Regions from separate parts of the Massilia aerilata genome, predicted to be linked through region 1. Evidence: predicted binding sites of a transcription regulator. Region 1 holds the regulator's gene; each other region holds the start of a gene.

The links. The regulator FNR, encoded in region 1, switches genes on or off when oxygen is low (the NO sensors DNR and NnrR bind a similar motif). The targets are predictions, from matches to a motif close to TTGATNNNNATCAA.
Positions count from the first base shown of each region.
Region 2: nirK (copper-containing nitrite reductase) is a predicted target of FNR. The motif match lies at 3,252-3,265, and genes of this name have one in related genera.
Region 3: ACFPO9_RS20185 (gluzincin family metallopeptidase) is a predicted target of FNR. The motif match lies at 2,427-2,440, and genes of this name have one in related genera.

Region 1 is NZ_JBHSMZ010000006.1:406,957-412,755, forward strand. It holds gene ACFPO9_RS10965 (cytochrome ubiquinol oxidase subunit I) at 1-1,175, opposite strand, end outside; gene fnr (fumarate/nitrate reduction transcriptional regulator Fnr) at 1,374-2,144, shown strand; gene udk (uridine kinase) at 2,145-2,801, opposite strand; gene ACFPO9_RS10980 (hypothetical protein) at 2,979-3,254, shown strand; gene ACFPO9_RS10985 (M1 family aminopeptidase) at 3,453-5,799, opposite strand, start outside.
Region 2 is NZ_JBHSMZ010000006.1:574,439-580,237, reverse strand. It holds gene hemN (oxygen-independent coproporphyrinogen III oxidase) at 1-352, shown strand, start outside; gene ACFPO9_RS11705 (NRAMP family divalent metal transporter) at 436-1,647, shown strand; gene nirK (copper-containing nitrite reductase) at 1,709-3,097, opposite strand; gene ACFPO9_RS11695 (hypothetical protein) at 3,338-4,297, shown strand; gene ACFPO9_RS11690 (diguanylate cyclase domain-containing protein) at 4,999-5,799, opposite strand, start outside.
Region 3 is NZ_JBHSMZ010000016.1:165,689-171,487, reverse strand. It holds gene ACFPO9_RS20200 (NAD(P)/FAD-dependent oxidoreductase) at 1-51, opposite strand, end outside; gene fdxA (ferredoxin FdxA) at 88-411, opposite strand; gene ACFPO9_RS20190 (protealysin inhibitor emfourin) at 549-827, opposite strand; gene ACFPO9_RS20185 (gluzincin family metallopeptidase) at 824-2,350, opposite strand; gene ACFPO9_RS20180 (polyhydroxyalkanoic acid system family protein) at 2,511-2,786, shown strand; gene ACFPO9_RS20175 (acyl-CoA-binding protein) at 2,783-3,037, opposite strand; gene ACFPO9_RS20170 (FKBP-type peptidyl-prolyl cis-trans isomerase) at 3,170-3,526, opposite strand; gene ACFPO9_RS20165 (YncE family protein) at 3,727-4,698, shown strand; gene ACFPO9_RS20160 (polysaccharide deacetylase family protein) at 4,698-5,498, shown strand; gene ACFPO9_RS20155 (sterol desaturase family protein) at 5,495-5,799, shown strand, end outside.

The DNA of each region.
Region 1 (5,799 bases):
ACGCCGTAGACGATCCAGGGCTGGCGCCCGACCTCGGTGGTGATCCAGCCGGCCAGCACCGCCAGCAGGCCCGCCGGCCCCATCCACATCGCCATCTTCAGGAAGCCGCGGCTGTCGTACAGCCGCTTTTTAAGCCGCAGCCACAGGCTCCAGGCGCCCAGCGCGATCATCAGCAGGCCCAGGCCGACCATCGCGCGGAAGCTCCAGAAGATAATCAGGGCGTTGGGCCGCTCGTCCTTCGGGAATGCCTTGAGGCCCCTGATCTGGCCGCCCCAGGTGTGCGTGAGTATCCAGCTGCCGACGCGCGGGATGCCGAGTGCGAATTTCGTTTCCTCGTCCTTCATGGAAGGGATGCCGAACAGCAGCAGCGGCAAGGGCTTGTCGCCTTCGTTTTCCCAATGCCCCTCGAGCGCCGCGATCTTGGCCGGCTGGTGCTGCAAGGTGTTCAGGCCATGCATGTCCCCGACCACGGCCTGGATGGGCGCGACGATCAGCACCATCCACATCGCCATCGACAGCATGGTGCGCACCGCTTCGTTGCCGCGGCCTTTCAGGAGATGCCAGGCGGCGGAGGCGCCCACGAACAAGGCCGTCGACAGGAAGGCGGCAATCGACATGTGCACCAGCCGGTAGGGAAAGGACGGGTTGAAAATGATTTTGAGCCAGTCGACCGGCACCATGCGTCCATCGACGATGGCATAGCCCTGCGGCGTCTGCATCCAGCTGTTCGAGCCGAGGATCCAGGTGGCGGAGATCAGGGTGCCGAGCGCGACCATGCAAGTGGCGAGGAAGTGCAGCCCGGGCCCGACCTTGGTCCAGCCGAACAGCATCACGCCCAGGAAGCCGGCTTCCAGGAAGAAGGCGGTCAGCACCTCGTAGGCCAGCAGCGGCCCGGTGATGGCGCCGGCGTATTCGGAAAAAAAACTCCAGTTGGTGCCGAACTGGTAAGCCATCACGATGCCGGAGACCACGCCCATGCCGAAAGTCACGGCGAAAATCCGCAACCAGAACTGGTACAGGTCGACGAAGACCTGGCGCCTGGTCTTCAGCCAGCACAGCTCCAGCACGGCCAGGTAACTGGCCAGGCCGATGGTGATCGCTGGAAACAGGATGTGGAACGACATCGTGAACGCGAACTGAAGGCGCGCCAGGTCCAATGCCGCCAAGCCGAACATGTGAGCTCCCCTTATTGTTGTGTACAGAATCTAGCACGCGCCGGGGTGCGCACGATTGCCAGGGTGGCAAGGCAGGCCTGCGGTCAAAATGCGACGTCATGTGAACAGGCGTTCAACTGTTCCGGCGGGAAGATGCACAGTCCTCGAACAGCGACCGTATAATCACGGATATTGACCCCCAACCGTCTCCACCGACCGATGATCCAGGCCATCAGCTTACCGACCGACGACAAACTGCTGAACGTGCAAACCCTGAAGGCCAGTTGCGCGGCCTGCAGCATGCACCAGCTCTGCCTGCCGATGGGCCTCGCGGATGCGGACATCGACCGTCTCGACAAGATCATCGGCCGCCGCCGGCGCGTGGCGCGCGACGAGCCCCTGTACCGCAAGGGCGATCCCTTCCGCAACCTGTACGCGGTGCGTTTCGGGCATTTCAAGACTTACCAGGTGAACGCCGCCGGCGAAACCCAGATCACCGGCTTCCAGATGGCCGGCGAACTGCTGGGCATGGACGCGATCAGCAGCGAATGCCACCACTGCGATGCGGTGGCGCTGGAGGACAGCGAAGTCTGCGAGATCCCCTTCGGCAACCTGGAAGAGCTGTTCGGCCAGGTGCCGACCCTGCTGCGCCACTTCCACCGCATGATGAGCAACGAGATCACGCGCGAGCAGAACGCCATGCTACTGCTCGGCAATATGCGGGCGGAACAGCGTTTTGCCGTCTTCCTGGTCAACAAGTCGGCCCGCTACGCGGCGCGCGGCTATTCGCCGACCCAGTTCGCCCTGCGCATGTCGCGCGAAGACATCGGCAACTACCTGGGCCTGACGATCGAGAGCATCAGCCGCCTGCTGTCGCGTTTCAAGAAGATGGGCCTGCTGACGATCGACAAGCGCGAGGTCACCCTGCTCGATCCGGCCCGCCTGAAGGCGCTGGCGGCCGGCACCGAGCAATGCAGCCCGATGGCCTGATCAGGGCTGTTCGAGTTTTCCGCGCTTTAACTCATCGATGACGCTCGCGACCTTGGTCGTGATGACGTCGACCGCCGGGCCGTTCGCGCCGTGCGGCAGGATGACGTCGGCGTGGCGCTTGGTCGGTTCGATGAACTGCTTGTGCATCGGGCGCACCGTTTCCAGGTACTGGTTGACGATGCTCTCGGTCGTGCGGCCGCGCTCGGCAATATCCCGCTGCATGCGGCGGATGAAGCGCACGTCCGGCGCCGTGTCGACGAAGATCTTCAGCGACATCATCTTGCGCAGGTCCGCGTCGTAGAGGGCGAACAGGCCTTCGATCACGATCACCGGGGCCGGCTTGACCGGTATGGTCTTGCTGGAGCGGTTGTCGATCGTGAAATCGTATTCCGGCATCTGGATCGTTTCGCCATTGCGCAGGGCGCGCACGTGCTGCACCATCAGCGGCCAGTCGAAGGCGTCCGGGTGGTCGTAATTCTGCCGGCGGCGGACTTCAGGGGTGAGTTCGGACTGGTCGTTGTAATAGTCGTCCTGCATGACGACCGACACCATCTCGGCGCCGAAGGAAGACAGCACCTGCTGCGTCACCGTGGACTTGCCGCTGCCGCTGCCGCCGGCCACGCCGATGACGAAGGGTTGGAAGGAATTCTGGTTCATCCCCGAATGATACCGGAGCGGGGCGCGAACTGACAGAGGCAGTCATTTGTTCATAAACTTTAAGCATGCACACTGGACAGGCCGTGCGGCATGTCCTACAAAGACGGCCGAAGCCCTCCTATGGTCGGCGCTGGCCCGCCTATCCATGATGGTCTTCCCTACTATTAGGAGATGATCATGAAAACAGTGCAAGGCCTCTTCATCGGCAGCATGATCGCCCTGTCCCTGGGGGCATGCAGCGCGACACGCACGAGCGGCAGCGACATGGACGCCAGTTCCGCAACGGGTTCGACCTCCAGCGGTTCCACAACCAGCGGCACAATGGAAGGCAACACGATGGGCACCACCGGCAGCCCGGGCACGGTGGGCGCGTCCGGCCAGGGCGCGGGGGCCACGTCGACGACCCCGCCGACGACGCCGCCCACGGACCCGCAGCCGACCGATCGGCGTTGAGTTTCTTCGCAATGCGAATGCCGGGCCGGACTGGTACCAGTCGTATCCCTGGATCCGGCAGCCTACCCGCCTGGCCGCCATCCGCCAGGCGGCGGTTCGAGCATCGACTTGATGAAGCCGAGGGCGTAAAGTCGCGGCGCCTCCCCTTCCGTGTGCCGGGCCGGTACGGGCCGGAGCGCCGGAGCGGCGCTCCAGCGATCAGTCGACGCTGACCTCCTTGCGATTATCGCGCGACACCCGGTCGATCATCTTGTTGTAAGGGTCGACGCCGACCTCGAAAGGCCGCGCCTTGACGGTCACGGTCAGCACCGGATTCGCGCCGCTCAGCACCCGCTTCTCCAGCAGCAGCACCTTCTCGTCCGCCTCCTTGGCCCCCCTGGCGCGCGCGAACACGCCGATCTCCACCGGCTCGTCGTAGGCGCGCGCCGTCTCCTTGCCCTTGCCGTCGGCCTCCATCTTCGCCAGGTGCAGCTTCATCGTCACGTCCCACTGGCCGTCAGGGCGCTTCTTGGCAGTGGCTTCCGTCACGCGGTTATCGTAGAAAACGATCTTCTCGAACAGGTCGGTGATCAGCGCCTGCTTGTCGGCCGGCGCTTCCTGGCGAATATAGGCGACCAGCTCGGCGGAGGTCGTGAACGGCGACTCCTGGTAGCCCTTGTCGACCAGGAAGCGCTTCAATGCGCGGTTCAGCGCTTCCTCGCCGATCTCGTCGCGCAGGCGGTAGAAGACGAGGCTGCCCTTGCGGTAGTGGATGTACTGCTGGTTTTCCACCCGCACCAGCGGCAGCTCCTCGATCGCTTCGCCGCCGCGCGAGCTGAGGTAGCGATCCAGTTCGTAGCGCAGGAAGCGGCGCATCTGGTGGCGGCCGTATTCCTTCTCCATCACCATCAGCGCGGAATACTGCGACAGCGATTCGATCAGCATGCTCGAGCCCTGCACGTTGGCGGCGGTCACCTGGTGGCCCCACCACTGGTGCGCCATTTCGTGGGCCGTCACGTAGAAGACGTAGTCGATGTCCTCCTTGTCGCGCAGGTCGGCGATGAAGCCGATCGATTCCGAGAACGGGATCGTGTTCGCGAACGACTGGGCGAAGCTGGCGTAGTTCGGGAACTCCAGGATGCGCACCTGCTTGTGCTGGTAAGGCGTGAACTGGGTCGTGTAGTAGTCCAGCGCCTTTTGCGTGGCCTCGATCATGCGGTCCACGTTGTAGCGGTGCTTGGGATCGTGGTAGATCTCGATCGGGATGCCGTGCCAGTCGCCCTTCTTGACCTGCCAGTTGGCCGACAGGTAGGCAAAGAAGGGCATCATCTTCCGGTCCATCTTGTACTGGAAGTAGTTGCGGCCGTTTTCCTTCCACGACTTCTGCAGGTAGCCCGGCGCCAGCGCGATCTGCTCGCCACTGGTCGAGACGACCGTCTCGAAGTCGATCCAGTCCGCGTCCGCGCCGAACATCGAGTTGGCGCGCGCCGCCTGGTCTTCCAGCTTGGCCATGCGCTCCGGCTCGCCCAGGCCGCGCTTGCGGCGTTCGTTGCGGTCGCCCAGCTCCTGGTCCGGCTGGTAGCCGATCAGCGGGAAGAAGGCGCGGTTGTTGAAGAAGCTGCCGTTGTAATTGATCGTGTCGGCTTCGCCGTTGTTCTGGAAGCCGGGCCGGCGCACGTCGACCGTGAAGTCGAGCGGCAGCCGCCCGCCCGGCGGCAAGGCCTGCGCCAGCTTGATGATGCGGAAGCCGAACTTCTTGTCATCCAGTTCGACCTTGTGCGCGGGCAGCCCGGACAGGGTGGTCTCGACGTCCGGATTGCACTGCAGGCGCAGGGTGTCGAGCGGCATGTTGGTCTTGTTTTGCAGGACATAGCGGCCCTTGATCGACACGCGGCGCTGGTCCGGGTAGATGTCCACCGCGGCCTTGACGTCGGTGATCTTCGGGTGCGGCAGGTCCTTGTACTTGCGATAGGTCTTTTCGTAGTCCGCGCGCTTGTCCATGGCCACGTCGCCGGCCTCGTAGTGCGCCAGGGTGTTCGTGTTGTGGAAGATCCAGCCGCCCACGCCGGCAAACGCCACCAGGCACAGGGCCAGCGCCACCCCGGACGCGCCCTTCAGGCGGCGGCCGGCTTCGCGCACGCGCGAGCGCCAGTCCAGCGACAGGCCGCGCACCCAGAAGGCCTGGGCCACGATCAGGGCCGCCACCGTGAACAGGCTCCAGTACAGCGCGAACCAGGCCCAGCCGGCGAGAAAGTGGCCATAGCCGTTCATGTCCGAGTACGGCGTGCGCGGCAGGCCGTCGAGGTTCATCAGGTTGTGATCCAGGTGCATGACGCCGGCCACGATCTGCGACACGATCAGCAGGATCATCAGCAGGTAGCCGATGAACTTGTTGTTCGTGATGACCTGCAGGAACACGGCGATCAGGCCCAGGAGGGCGAAAGGCAGGCCGGCAATCATGACGCCCTTCAGGTAGAGCAGTCCCTCGACCGGCGCCCCGCCCTTCACCAGCTGGATGCAGACAGCGGCCAGGCTGCCGGCCAGCAGGAAGGCCAGCACCACGCCC
Region 2 (5,799 bases), 170 kb from region 1:
GTATTACTCGCGCCTGGACGAGGGTGTGCTGCCCGTCGCGCGCGGGTTCCGCCTATCGGCCGACGACCTCGCGCGGCGGCACATCATCCAGCAGTTGATGTGCAATTTCGAGCTCGACTTCGGCGCACTGGAACAGCGCTGGGGAATCGACTTCAGCGCCGGATTCGCGGCCGAGCTGGCGCAGCTGGCGGCGCTCGGCGCCGAAGGCCTGCTCGAATTGCGAGACGATGGGCTCCAGGTGAGCCGCAAGGGTCGGCTACTGATCCGCAACGTGTGCATGGTGTTCGACAAATACTTCGGCACGCCCGAGGCCGTGCCGCTGCAGCGTCTTCGTTACTCGAGGACGATCTGAAATACCGCTTCCTCCAAAGCGTGCCAGTCCGGGGCCCCTCCGATCGTCCCGATAAGGCCTGGATCCGCAAGCTTGGCCCCGGATTGATCACCGGCGCAGCTGACGACGATCCGAGCGGCATCGCGACGTATTCGCAGGCCGGCGCCCAATTCGGCTTCGGGATGTTGTGGACGCTGCTGTTCACCTACCCCTTGATGATGGGTATCCAGATCGTCAGCGCAAGAATAGGGCGGGTCACGGGCCAGGGGCTGGCAGCCAATATCCGCCGATATTATCCGCCGTCGCTGCTGTATTTCATCGTGGGCCTGCTTCTGGTCGCGAACACCATCAATATCGCAGCAGACGTGGCGGCAATGGGCGACGCGGTCCACCTGGTGATGGGTGGTCCTGCGCACCTGTATGCGATCGGCTTCGGGCTCGCCTCGGTACTGCTACAGGTCTTCATTCCCTACTCGCGTTATGTGCGCCTGCTGAAATGGCTCACGCTGGGCTTGCTTGCTTATGTCGGGACAGTCTTCGCCGTGCACGTGCCCTGGAACGCAGTATTTCTGCATCCGGGGGACGTGCTCGGCTTGCCGTGGAGCGCGTCCCATGTCACCACCATCGTCGCGGTGTTCGGAACGACGATCAGCCCCTATCTCTTCTTCTGGCAGGCATCGCAGGAAGTGGAAGAGCTCAGGTCCGACCCGGCGGCACACCCGCTGAAGTGCCCGCCTGCGCAGGTAAAAAGGAATTTCGCCCGGATCAAGCTCGATACGTGCATCGGCATGGCCTTTTCGAATCTGGTGGCGTTTTTTATCATGTTGACGACCGCAGTGACCTTGCACGTCCATGGCGTCAGCGATATCCAGACGAGCGCCCAGGCGGCCATAGCGCTGCGCCCAGTGGCAGGCCAGGCGGCTTTCCTGATGTTCAGCCTCGGCATCGTCGGAACGGGAATGCTTGCGATACCGGTACTTGCCGGCTCTGCCGCCTACGCGGTGTCCGACGCATTGGGATGGCGCAGCAGCCTCGAGGACAAGCCGGCGATGGCGCCGCGGTTCTACACGATGATTGCTATCTCGACGCTGGCGGGAATGGGCCTGATTTTCACGCCCATTGACCCCATCAAGGCCCTATACTGGAGCGCAGTCGTCAACGGCGTCATTTCAGTACCGATCATGACCGTCATGATGCTGATTGTGACGCGCACCGACATCATGGGCAGCCTGGCTGCCCGCCCACGCCTGAAACTGCTTGGCTGGCTGAGTACCGTTGTCATGGCGTGCGCGGTGGCGGCGATGCTGCTGATGTAAGCCGACCGGCGAGTGCGTCTCGCCGGCCACGCCGCGCGGACGCGGCGTTCATGGCCTTCCCTCAGTGTCCGGACAGTGCGTCCGGCCTGCTGGTCGAGCGGAACACGGCCGGATTGGGATCGCCCGTCACATACAGGAAGCCGGCCAGGCCTTTTTCCATGCGAGACAGCGCGTGGTCTACCAGAATGTAGCGGCCCGGTACGTCGACCTTGAACTCGACCATGGTCGCGCCGCCGGGGGCCACGGTCGTGGTCTGGACATTCCGCAGCGGCGCCGTGGTGAGGTCGCCAAGGCTGTACACGCGGTCGAACACTTCGCCGATCACGTGGAAGCTCGAGGTGGCGTTCGGGCCGCCGACACCGAAGAAGATCCGTACCGTCTCGCCGACCTTTGCTTCCATGCGGTGGGTCTTGGTAAGGGCGTCGTGATTGCCGTTGAAGATCAGATGTTCCGGCTGCTCCGCGAGCAGCTTCTCGAGCGAGAACTCGTTTTCCCCTGCGGTGCCATGGCGCTGGGCCGTGTACAGCTCGCCCTGCATCACATAGAACTCACGGTCGACCTTCGGCAGTCCGCCTTCCGGCTCGACCAGGATCATGCCGTACATGCCATTGGAGATGTGCTGGGCCACCATCGGCGTGGCGCAGTGGTACACGTACAGGCCGGGATTGAGCGCCTTGAAGGTGAAGGACTTCGATGAACCGGGCGCCGCCTGCGTGACCGTGGCGCCGCCGCCCGGGCCGGTTACCGCGTGGAAGTCGACCGAGTGGATCATATGGCTGTCCTTCGCGTTGCTCAGGTTGACGTCGACGGTGTCGCCCACGCGCACGCGGATGAAAGGACCCGGCACCTTGCTGTTGAAGGTCCAGTACTTGTAGGTCGAGCCGTCCATCAACTGGCCCATGACTTCCGTGGTTTCCAGATTGACGCTGAGGTGCTGGGGGCCGCGCTTGCCGACCGATGGGGGAAGGTCGTGCGGATCGCGCGAGATGTCGGCCGCCTTTGGCCGGGTGTCCGCCGCCGGCTCGCCGACGACGATCTTCCCGATCATGCCGGCCTGGACGTGGCCCGGCAGGGAACAGACATAGTCGAAGGTCCCTTTCTTGTTGGCGCGGAACACGATGGTCGTGCTCGCGCCCTTGTCGTTCACCTGGTTCGATTTGGCGTCGAAGTCCTTGACGCTGATGTCGTGCGTGGCGCCATCGCCGTTGACGAGGTTGATCTGGACCACTGCGCCGACTGGCACGTTCAGGGTCGGGTTGGCCTTGCCGTTGATCGGCCCCGCGTCTCCCATGAAGACCAACTTGCCGTCAGAGATATCGGTGCGCAGCGTGAACGTGACATCCGCAACGGTCTGCACTGCCGAAGGCGCATGCATGTGCTCATGCTGGGCATAGGCTGGCGCGAGCATGCCGCCACCCAGTAGGACGGAGGCGATGAGATAAGGGAGCATCTTGGGTTTCATTTTATATACCTGTGTTTTGTCGTTGATACGACGCAATCATAGGTTTCAGGGATGAGTAGTAGAAATGATTCGGATCAAGCCTTTTCAAGCCAGCGCGGATCGGGTAAGTACCTCGCGGCACATCGATTCATGGTGCAGGACCTTGATCTGAATCATTCAAGAATCGACTTCGCGACGGCTATGATTTTTCCAAACGGAAAAATTTAAATCAACTGATAAGGATCAGATATGAAAGCCAGCACACTTCGTCACGCCATCGCTGTCGCATTCATTCTCCCGGGCGCCGCTTTTGCAAGCTGCGGCTCGGCTTTCTGCACCGTGAACACGAACTGGACCTCGCACAGCGCCCTGATCGAGGCCGGCTCAAGCTTCGATCTGCACTATGAGTACATCGACCAGGATCAAGCCTTCTCGGGAGGAGACAAGGTAGCGGTCGGCCAGATACCGCATCACCACGATGAGGTCGAGACCGTCAACCGCAACCTGATGACTACCTACAGCCATGGTTTCGGCAATGGATGGGGCCTTTCGATCAGCGCGGCGCTCGGCGACCGCGATCACGCGCACATCCACAATCACCACGGTGCGGCGCTGACGAACGAATGGAAGTTCACCGAACTCGGGGACGTACGCCTGCTGGCGCGCTATCAGTACGCCGCCACGGGCGATGCGATGAACCCCGGCAGGGCTGGCATCGTCATTGGACTCAAGCTGCCGACAGGCCACTTTACCGTAGAAAACGCCGAAAGCGAGCGCGCGGAGCGGAGCCTGCAGCCCGGTACCGGGACGACCGATCTGATCGTCGGCAGCTACTTCCACCAGCGTTGCACGGCCGACGATGCTTCCTGGTTCGTTCAAGGACAATACCAGCGCGCGCTGAACAGCCGCGACGGCTACAAGGCGGGCGCGCAGTTCAGTACCGACCTCGGCTACCGGAAAGGGGTAGGCGAGCGCCTGGGCCTGCTGGCGCAGCTGAACTTCGTTCACAAGGCGCGCGACAGTGGCGTCAATGCCGAACCCGCCGATAGCGGTGGACGCTACCTGTTCCTGAGCCCAGGCCTTTCTTACACCTTCAGCGAACGCCTGCAGGCCTACGGCTTCTTTCAGCAGCCGGTGCTACGGCACGTCAACGGTGTGCAGCTTACTGCCGACAGAGCCTTGATGTTCGGCGTCTCGGGCCGCCTGTGAATTCCGGTTGCGTCCGGCGACTCGGCTACATTTTTGAAAGCTCCTGCGGCGATGCCAGTCCATGTGATGTCATGGGCGGCCCTTCGCGAGACCGTCGCGAGCAACGCAGCTCCAGTGCACCAGCAGCATGGGAATGTCTTGCCTGGCCGGCCTGGCACGCAACGTCTTAAATCCATCGCCTAAAGCAAGTCAATCCTGTCCACGGTCGCGATAAAGAACGGGGAGCCGTGTCGACTTCAGGATCGACCGACACTGGTGTGTCAACCTCGCTGTCAAGAAGGAGCAAAACCGCAGGGATGTCGAGATTGCAAGGGTGCGCCAGTCGAGTGAAGGTTGACCCGCTGCTGCTGGGCCTTGGTATCGGTTATGCGTTCTAGAGTCCCGCTTCGTCCGAAGCCAGCCGGTCGAAGACCGGCTTTTACCGGCACCGTGCCGGTTTCTTCTCATCTTGAAAGGCTCTCTTTAACGAGCTCATGTGGTGCAAAACTGCGGTTCTCGCCTAATTCATTGATTGATATGGATGAAAAACGGCCTGCAAAGCCGTCTAGACGGGTTCGACTCCCGTCCTCGCCTCCAGCATATCTGTAGATCAGTGCTATTGCGCTGATCTACGTCAGCGCTTTCGCCACACGTATCGCCCGCATCTTCCTGCCAGCTTTCGATCCCATTTGAAGCATATTGAGCGTTTTCACAGATGCGCTCTAACAGGAAACGACATAACGGTCACGCCCGGCTTGTTTGGCTTTGTAAAGAGCCGTATCTGCACGAGCCAACATGAGTTCCGGCGTGTCCTTGCACTCGTCGGATATGGCAAGCCCCACGCTAGTTGTGATTGATAGGGTTTTATTTGGCAAGTTAAATGGTCGCCGCATGACATCAACGATCTTTTCGCCAAGAGCCTGAGCTTCCGTTACCTCGCGTACGTGCTCGAAGACGATGACAAACTCGTCGCCGCCAAGGCGTGCAACCGTATCTGCCGTACGAACAACGGACAAGAGCCGCTGAGCAAACTCAACGAGAATCGCGTCGCCGCACGCATGCCCAAGACCGTCGTTTATCGCTTTAAAGTGATCGATATCCATATACGCCAGAACGATCTTATACGACGCGCGTTTCGTTCGCGCAACCGCAAAGGCAAGCGTTTTCTCCAGCATTCTGCGGTTATAAACGCCGGTAAGTGCATCGGTTTGTGCGAGTTCCGCCAGTTCGGCTTCTGCTTTTGCTCGCTCCTGAGACAGGTTATAGAAGGCACGGCTAAGGTCACCAAACTCGTCCTTTCTATCTACGTCGAACACAGAAATATCTGTTTCGCCGTCTGAAAGACCTGCAACATGCCGCCTTAAAGCGGCAAGCGGCCGCAGCAAGCGGAGCACTGCAAACCACGCAATCACCGCAGTAGCGATTGCGATTACGAAAGACGCGATCAATGCCTTTCGGCGCATGTCGATGATCGGTGTAAGCGCCTCGGAAACCGGGTACACCGCGCCAACGATCCAATCCAC
Region 3 (5,799 bases), on a different contig from region 1:
AGAGCTGTTGGGAGCGATGGTGCCCACTTCCGGGGCAGCACTGATAGTCATGCAGTTATCCTGTTGATGTGGTTCGGCGGACGCGTCTTAGCGGGCCAGTTGGTCCAGCTTTTCCTTGACGTCTTTCCACTCTTCCGCGTCGGGCAGGGCGGGCTTGGTCTTGGTGATCGACGGCCAGTGGCGCGACAGGTCGGCGTTGATCTTGATGAATTGCTGCTGGTCCGACGGCACGTCTTCTTCCGCGTAGATCGCGTTGACCGGGCACTCCGCCACGCACACGGCGCAATCGATGCACTCGTCCGGGTCGATGGTGAGGAAGTTCGGGCCTTCCCGGAAACAATCTACCGGGCATACATCCACGCAGTCGGTATAGCGACAACGGATGCACGATTCGGTGACAACGTGGGTCATAACAGTCCTTAATCAGTGGAAGCGGCGGCGTGTTGGATACAGGGGAGCTCGCCGGACGCGGCAAAGCACTGTATTTTAGGGCAATTCGGCCTTTACGACAAATCAGGCTTATACACAATACACATTAGCAAATGTTGTCAACGGCTGCCGCGCAGGTGTTCAATCAGCGCCTGCCAGCCCGGCGCGGCGCTGCCATCGTCGAACAGGGTCACGGTGCGGCAGCGCCGGCCATCGTCGGCCGTGATTTCCCAATGAATCAGGTCCGCCCCCAGCGGCGAGCCGGGGGCGGCGTGGAAGAAGTCGAGGCTGTCGACCAGGGATTCGATCGCCCGGCCGTCGCGGTGACAGCCGGTGTCGAGTTCGAAGCGCTCGCTGCGGCCGGCAAAGCCGCCGCTGGCGCGGGCCGTGATTTTCATCGCTGCGTCTCGAGCAGTCTCACCGTCACCCCGTCCGCGCCGACCCCGACCGCCGCCACCGCGGCCCCGGCTTCGGTCGCCGCCTGCTCGTCGCCGGCCGGGCCGAAGCGGCCGTGTTCCGCGCACCAGCGCGCCAGCGCCTGGGCCTCGGCATCCAGGATGCGTTCGACGTTGTAGTACTCGGCCAGGTTCATGGTGCCGCAGCAGGCGCGCCGGTCCTGCTTGGCGCCGGGGGCATCCTGCACGCAGGCCGCCAGGCGCAGCCCGGCCGGGTGCGGGCCGGTGAGGGTGGCCGGCACGTCGACCACTTCGCGCTGGGCGAAGCGGTTGCGGATGAAGGTCGTGTACTCAGGCGGCTTGCCGTCCTCGAGGGCCAGGCGCAGCATCTCGTTGGCGACGTCGGCATAGGTGGCGGCCACGTCGGGCGCGGCGATCAGGGCGCGCAGCAGCAGCCCGCGCAGCCAGGCGGCGACCCGGTGCAGCACGCTGGCGCAATCTTCCAGCTCCGGATTGCGCTCGAAGGCGAACATGTCGGCCAGGATGTCGTAGAGCGCGCCGGTGAATACCTGGGAGATGGCGTGGACTTCGGTGCCGGCCTGGCTCAGGGTCAGGTCGTTGTCGGCATTGCGCAGGCCGTTGGTGCTGCCCAGCGCCAGGCCGAACTGCTCGGCGATGTCGGCCAGGAAAGTTTTATCGTGCAGGTGCGCCTTGGTCTGGGCCACCACCGCCTCGCACTGGTCGAGCTGGGACAGGGCCAGGAAGATCGCGGTCAGGTCGCCGAAGGATTCGTGCAGGCCGCCGGTCTGGGGCGGATTGTCGGCCATCAGCCATTGCGGCTTGAGGCCGTCCAGCACCGCGTGGCCGGTCTCGTGCGAGACGATGTCGAAGGAGCGGCAGGTGTACAGGCGCGCCGTCTCGCCGGGCGGGACGAAGTCGCCGAACTTCAGGCAGGACTGGGTCCGGCTGTAATAGGCATTCATCACGTTCGGCAAGCCGTAGGGGTGGACCTGCAGCGGCGCGGTGTCGACGCTGCTGTTCCACTGCCAGGGCAGGGGCATGGCGGCGCCGGCGGTGGACAGGGCGCGCTGGTACATGGTGAGCGTCTGGCGCACCACGGCGTAGGTGTGGACGGCGTCGAATTGCGGCGTGTCCGGCATGGTGACGAAGTCGCCGAAGGCGTTCGGCTCGACCGCCGGGAGGTCGGCGTCGAGCGCGATGGCGATGCGGGCGTCGCGCGGGCCGGCCAGCACCACGCCCGGCAGGAACACCTTGCGGGTGCCGATCTCGGCCACCGAGGGATCCTGCTTCCACATCAGCACGCGCGCGCCGAAGGCATAGGGCAGGGGGACGTCTTCCTGGCCGCCGTTTTCAGCACTGCCGGCACGGCCCGGACCGGCCAAGGGGCGCGGACGGCCCGGCTGGTCGAGCAGCTGGGCTGCCTTGCGGTGCTGGCGATAGGGGGCGGCCGGCATCGGCACGTAGCCGATCGGGGGCTGGTCGGGCGGGCTGTCTCTTGACGTCATGATCACTTCCTCCGGTGGAGCAGGCTGCGACAGGCAGGCTGCAAAGGAAATGGTCGCCCGGCCTTCGGATCGGATATTGATTTGAGTCAACTAGCCAATGCGCGGCACAGCTGGCATCATGGCGGGCTCAGTCGTTTTCGATTCAGGAAGGATGGCCAGGATGGCGGATATCAGCATCACCCAGCAACATCAGCTCGGCGCGGATGCGGCGCGCGCGGCGGCCCAGAAGGTGGCGGACAAGCTGGCGGGGGAATACGGCCTGCAATGCAGGTGGGAGGGCGACGTGCTCCGTTTCGAACGCAGCGGCGTGGAAGGCACGCTGGCGCTGGGCGAAAGCCAGGCCGCGCTGCGCATCAGGCTGGGCATGCTGATGGGCGCTTTCCGCTCCACCATCGAAGCGAAGGTGGCGGAAAGCATGCGCAAGGTGTTTGCTTAAGCCTTGAGGTCTTCGATCAGGTCGACGTACTGCTGCATCGCGTCGTCCTGCGAGGTACCCTGCAGGGCGGCCCAGGCGTCGAACTTGGCGCGGCCGATCATGTCGGTGAAGCCCGGGCGCTCGCCGGTGACGTCGCCGCTCGAGCCCTGCTTGTACAGGGCGTAGATCTTCAGCAGGGTCATGTTGTCCGGACGCTCGGGCAGGTTCTTCGAATCGATTTGTGCCTGGGCGAACTGTTCTTGCAAACTCATGGTGACTCCTTGAATAAAATGGCAATACTTCGGCCATCGTAGGGTGGGCTCCCCGAGCCCACGCGTGGCGCCGGCACGATGCGAACGGGATACGTGGGCACGGAGTGCCCACCCTACGTGGTGTTATTCTGATTACACGCCCAGCAGTTCGACGTCGAAAATCAGCGTCGCATTCGGCGGAATCACGCCGCCGGCGCCGCGCGCACCATAGCCCAGCGCGGCCGGGATGGTCAGGCGGCGCGCACCGCCCACCTTCATGCCCTGCACGCCTTCGTCCCAGCCCTTGATCACATGGCCGGCGCCCAGCGGGAACTGGAAGGGGTCGTTGCGGTCTTTGCTGGAGTCGAACTTGGCGCCCTGGCTGCCGTCGTCGTTGCGCAGCCAGCCGGTGTAGTGCACGGTCACGTACTGGCCGGCCGTGGCTTCCGGACCGTCGCCGACGACGGTGTCTTCGTATTGCAGGCCGGAATTCGTGGTGGTGATGGGCATGGTCTTGTCCTCTTGTTCAGGTGTAAATCACGATTGTAGTCCATGTACCTGTCGATCTGCTACGGCGCTTCTGTTGACGCCTTTTCCACTGTGTTGCGAGGGTGCGCCGAATTCTTCATGAAACCTGTCAACCGCCCTTCGAATACAGACGTTTCCCCGTAGAATAAGAACTTCTTCCACCTCCGGGCTGTCGTCCTCCCATGCTGCGTCGCATCCGTAAGCTTTTTGTCACTGCTCTCTGCCTGTTGAGCGCCGTCCAGGCCGCGCAGGCCAACGTCGTCGTCGTCCTGAATTCGCGTGACGCCACGGTCCAGCTGCTCGACCAGAAAACCGGCGCCGACAACGGCACCTTCGCGGTGGGCAAGGAGCCGCACCACCTGATGGCCACGCCGGACAACAAGTCCGTGATCGTCGCCAGCTCGGTGGGCAACGAGCTGATTTTCCTGGACCCGATCAACGGCAAGGTGCAGCGCCGCGTGACCGACGTGCTCGACCCCTACCAGATCGGCTTTTCGCCGGACCAGAAGTGGTTCGTCTCGACCGCGCTGCGCCTCGACCGCGTGGACATCTACCAGTACGTGAACGGCAACTTCGTGCTGAGCCGCCGCGTGCCGCTGCCGCGCATGCCGAGCCACATCGCCTTCGACGCCGCCAGCACCACGGCCTTCATCACCCGCCAGGGCAGCGACCAGGTCAGCGCGATCGACCTCAAGACCGGCGCCGTCAAGTGGACCCTCGCGGTCGGCAAGCTCCCGGCCGGCATCACCATGACCCCGGACGACAAGTACCTGCTGGTCGGGATCATGGGCAGCGACTACGTCGAGGTGATCGACTGGCGCACGGCAAAGTCGGTCAAGCGCATCAAGACCGGCAACGGCGCCCACAACTTCCGCGCGGTCGGCGACAAGCGCCACGTGTTCGTGTCGAACCGCGTGCAGAATTCGATCAACATCATCGACCAGGTCACGCTGGAGAACGTCGGCATGATCCCGGTGCCGGGCGGCCCGGACTGCATGGAGCTGTCCGCTGACGGCAAGACCCTGTGGGTGACCCAGCGCTGGATCAAGAAGGTGGCGGTGATCGACGTCGCCAGCCGCAAGGTGATCAAGATGATCCCGGTCGGCCGTTCGCCGCACGGCGTGTTCTTCGCCAATTCGGCGCCGAGGATGTGATGCGAGCGCGGCCCGCCAAGGCCGCGGCGGCGCTGCTGCTGGCGGCAACCGTGACAATGCAGGGGGCGAGCGCGAGTTCGCCCGCCGCGGGTGCATGCAAGGGCACCATCTACCTCACTTTCGACACCGGCAGCCAGTCGCAGGCCGCGCTGATCGCCGAGACGCTCGGCAGGCACCACATCAAGGCCACCTTCTTTCTCGCCAACGAGAAGACGGTGCGCGGCGACTGGTCGCTGGATCCCAGCTGGGCCGCCTACTGGAAGGCGAGGGCGGCGGAAGGCCATGCCTTCGGCAGCCACACCTTCGACCATGTTTACTGGAAGCGCGACGAAGCCGGCGGCCGGATCGCCGTCAAGCCCCAGTTCGGCGTCCACGCCGGCAAGCAGCAGACCTGGACCGCCGAGCAGTATTGCGGCGAACTGCGCCGGGTCGACGCGCGCTTCCGCGAACTGACCGGGCGCGGCCTGGACCCGATCTTCCGCGCGCCGGGCGGCCATACCTCGCCAAACGTGCTGGCGGCCGCCAACAGCTGCGGCTACAGCCACGTCGGCTGGGCCCCGGCCGGCTTCTCCGGCGACGAAACCGCCAGTGAGGCTTTCCCCAACGCGCTGCTGCTCAAGCGCGCGCTGGACAAGCTGAAGGACGGCGACATCTTCATGGCCCACATGGGCATCTGGTCGCGCAAGGACCCGTGGGCGCCGGCCAACCTGGAACCCCTGATCAGTGGTCTCGAGCAGAAAGGCTTCTGTTTCGCTACACTGAGAGAGCATCCGGATTACGCTTCTCACTTCAAAAAATGATTCAGCATTTCATCGATTGGTTCGCATTCCTCCAGGGCTGGCTGTTCGAGTCCGTGGTCGAGCCCCTGCTGTTCTATACCGGCCTGGGTGAATACGCCGAGGACGCCTTCGAGGGCGTCGAATGGTTCCTCGCCGGCGCCTGCGAGGTGGCGGCCCTGTTCCTCATCCTGCGGCCGCTCGAGTCCCTGATCCCGGCGCAGAAGATGAGCGACCGCCACGCGCGCTGGAACGACTTCGTCTACACCCTGATCCACCGCCTGGGTTTCTTCACGATGGCGGTATTCTTCACCCTCGACCCCAT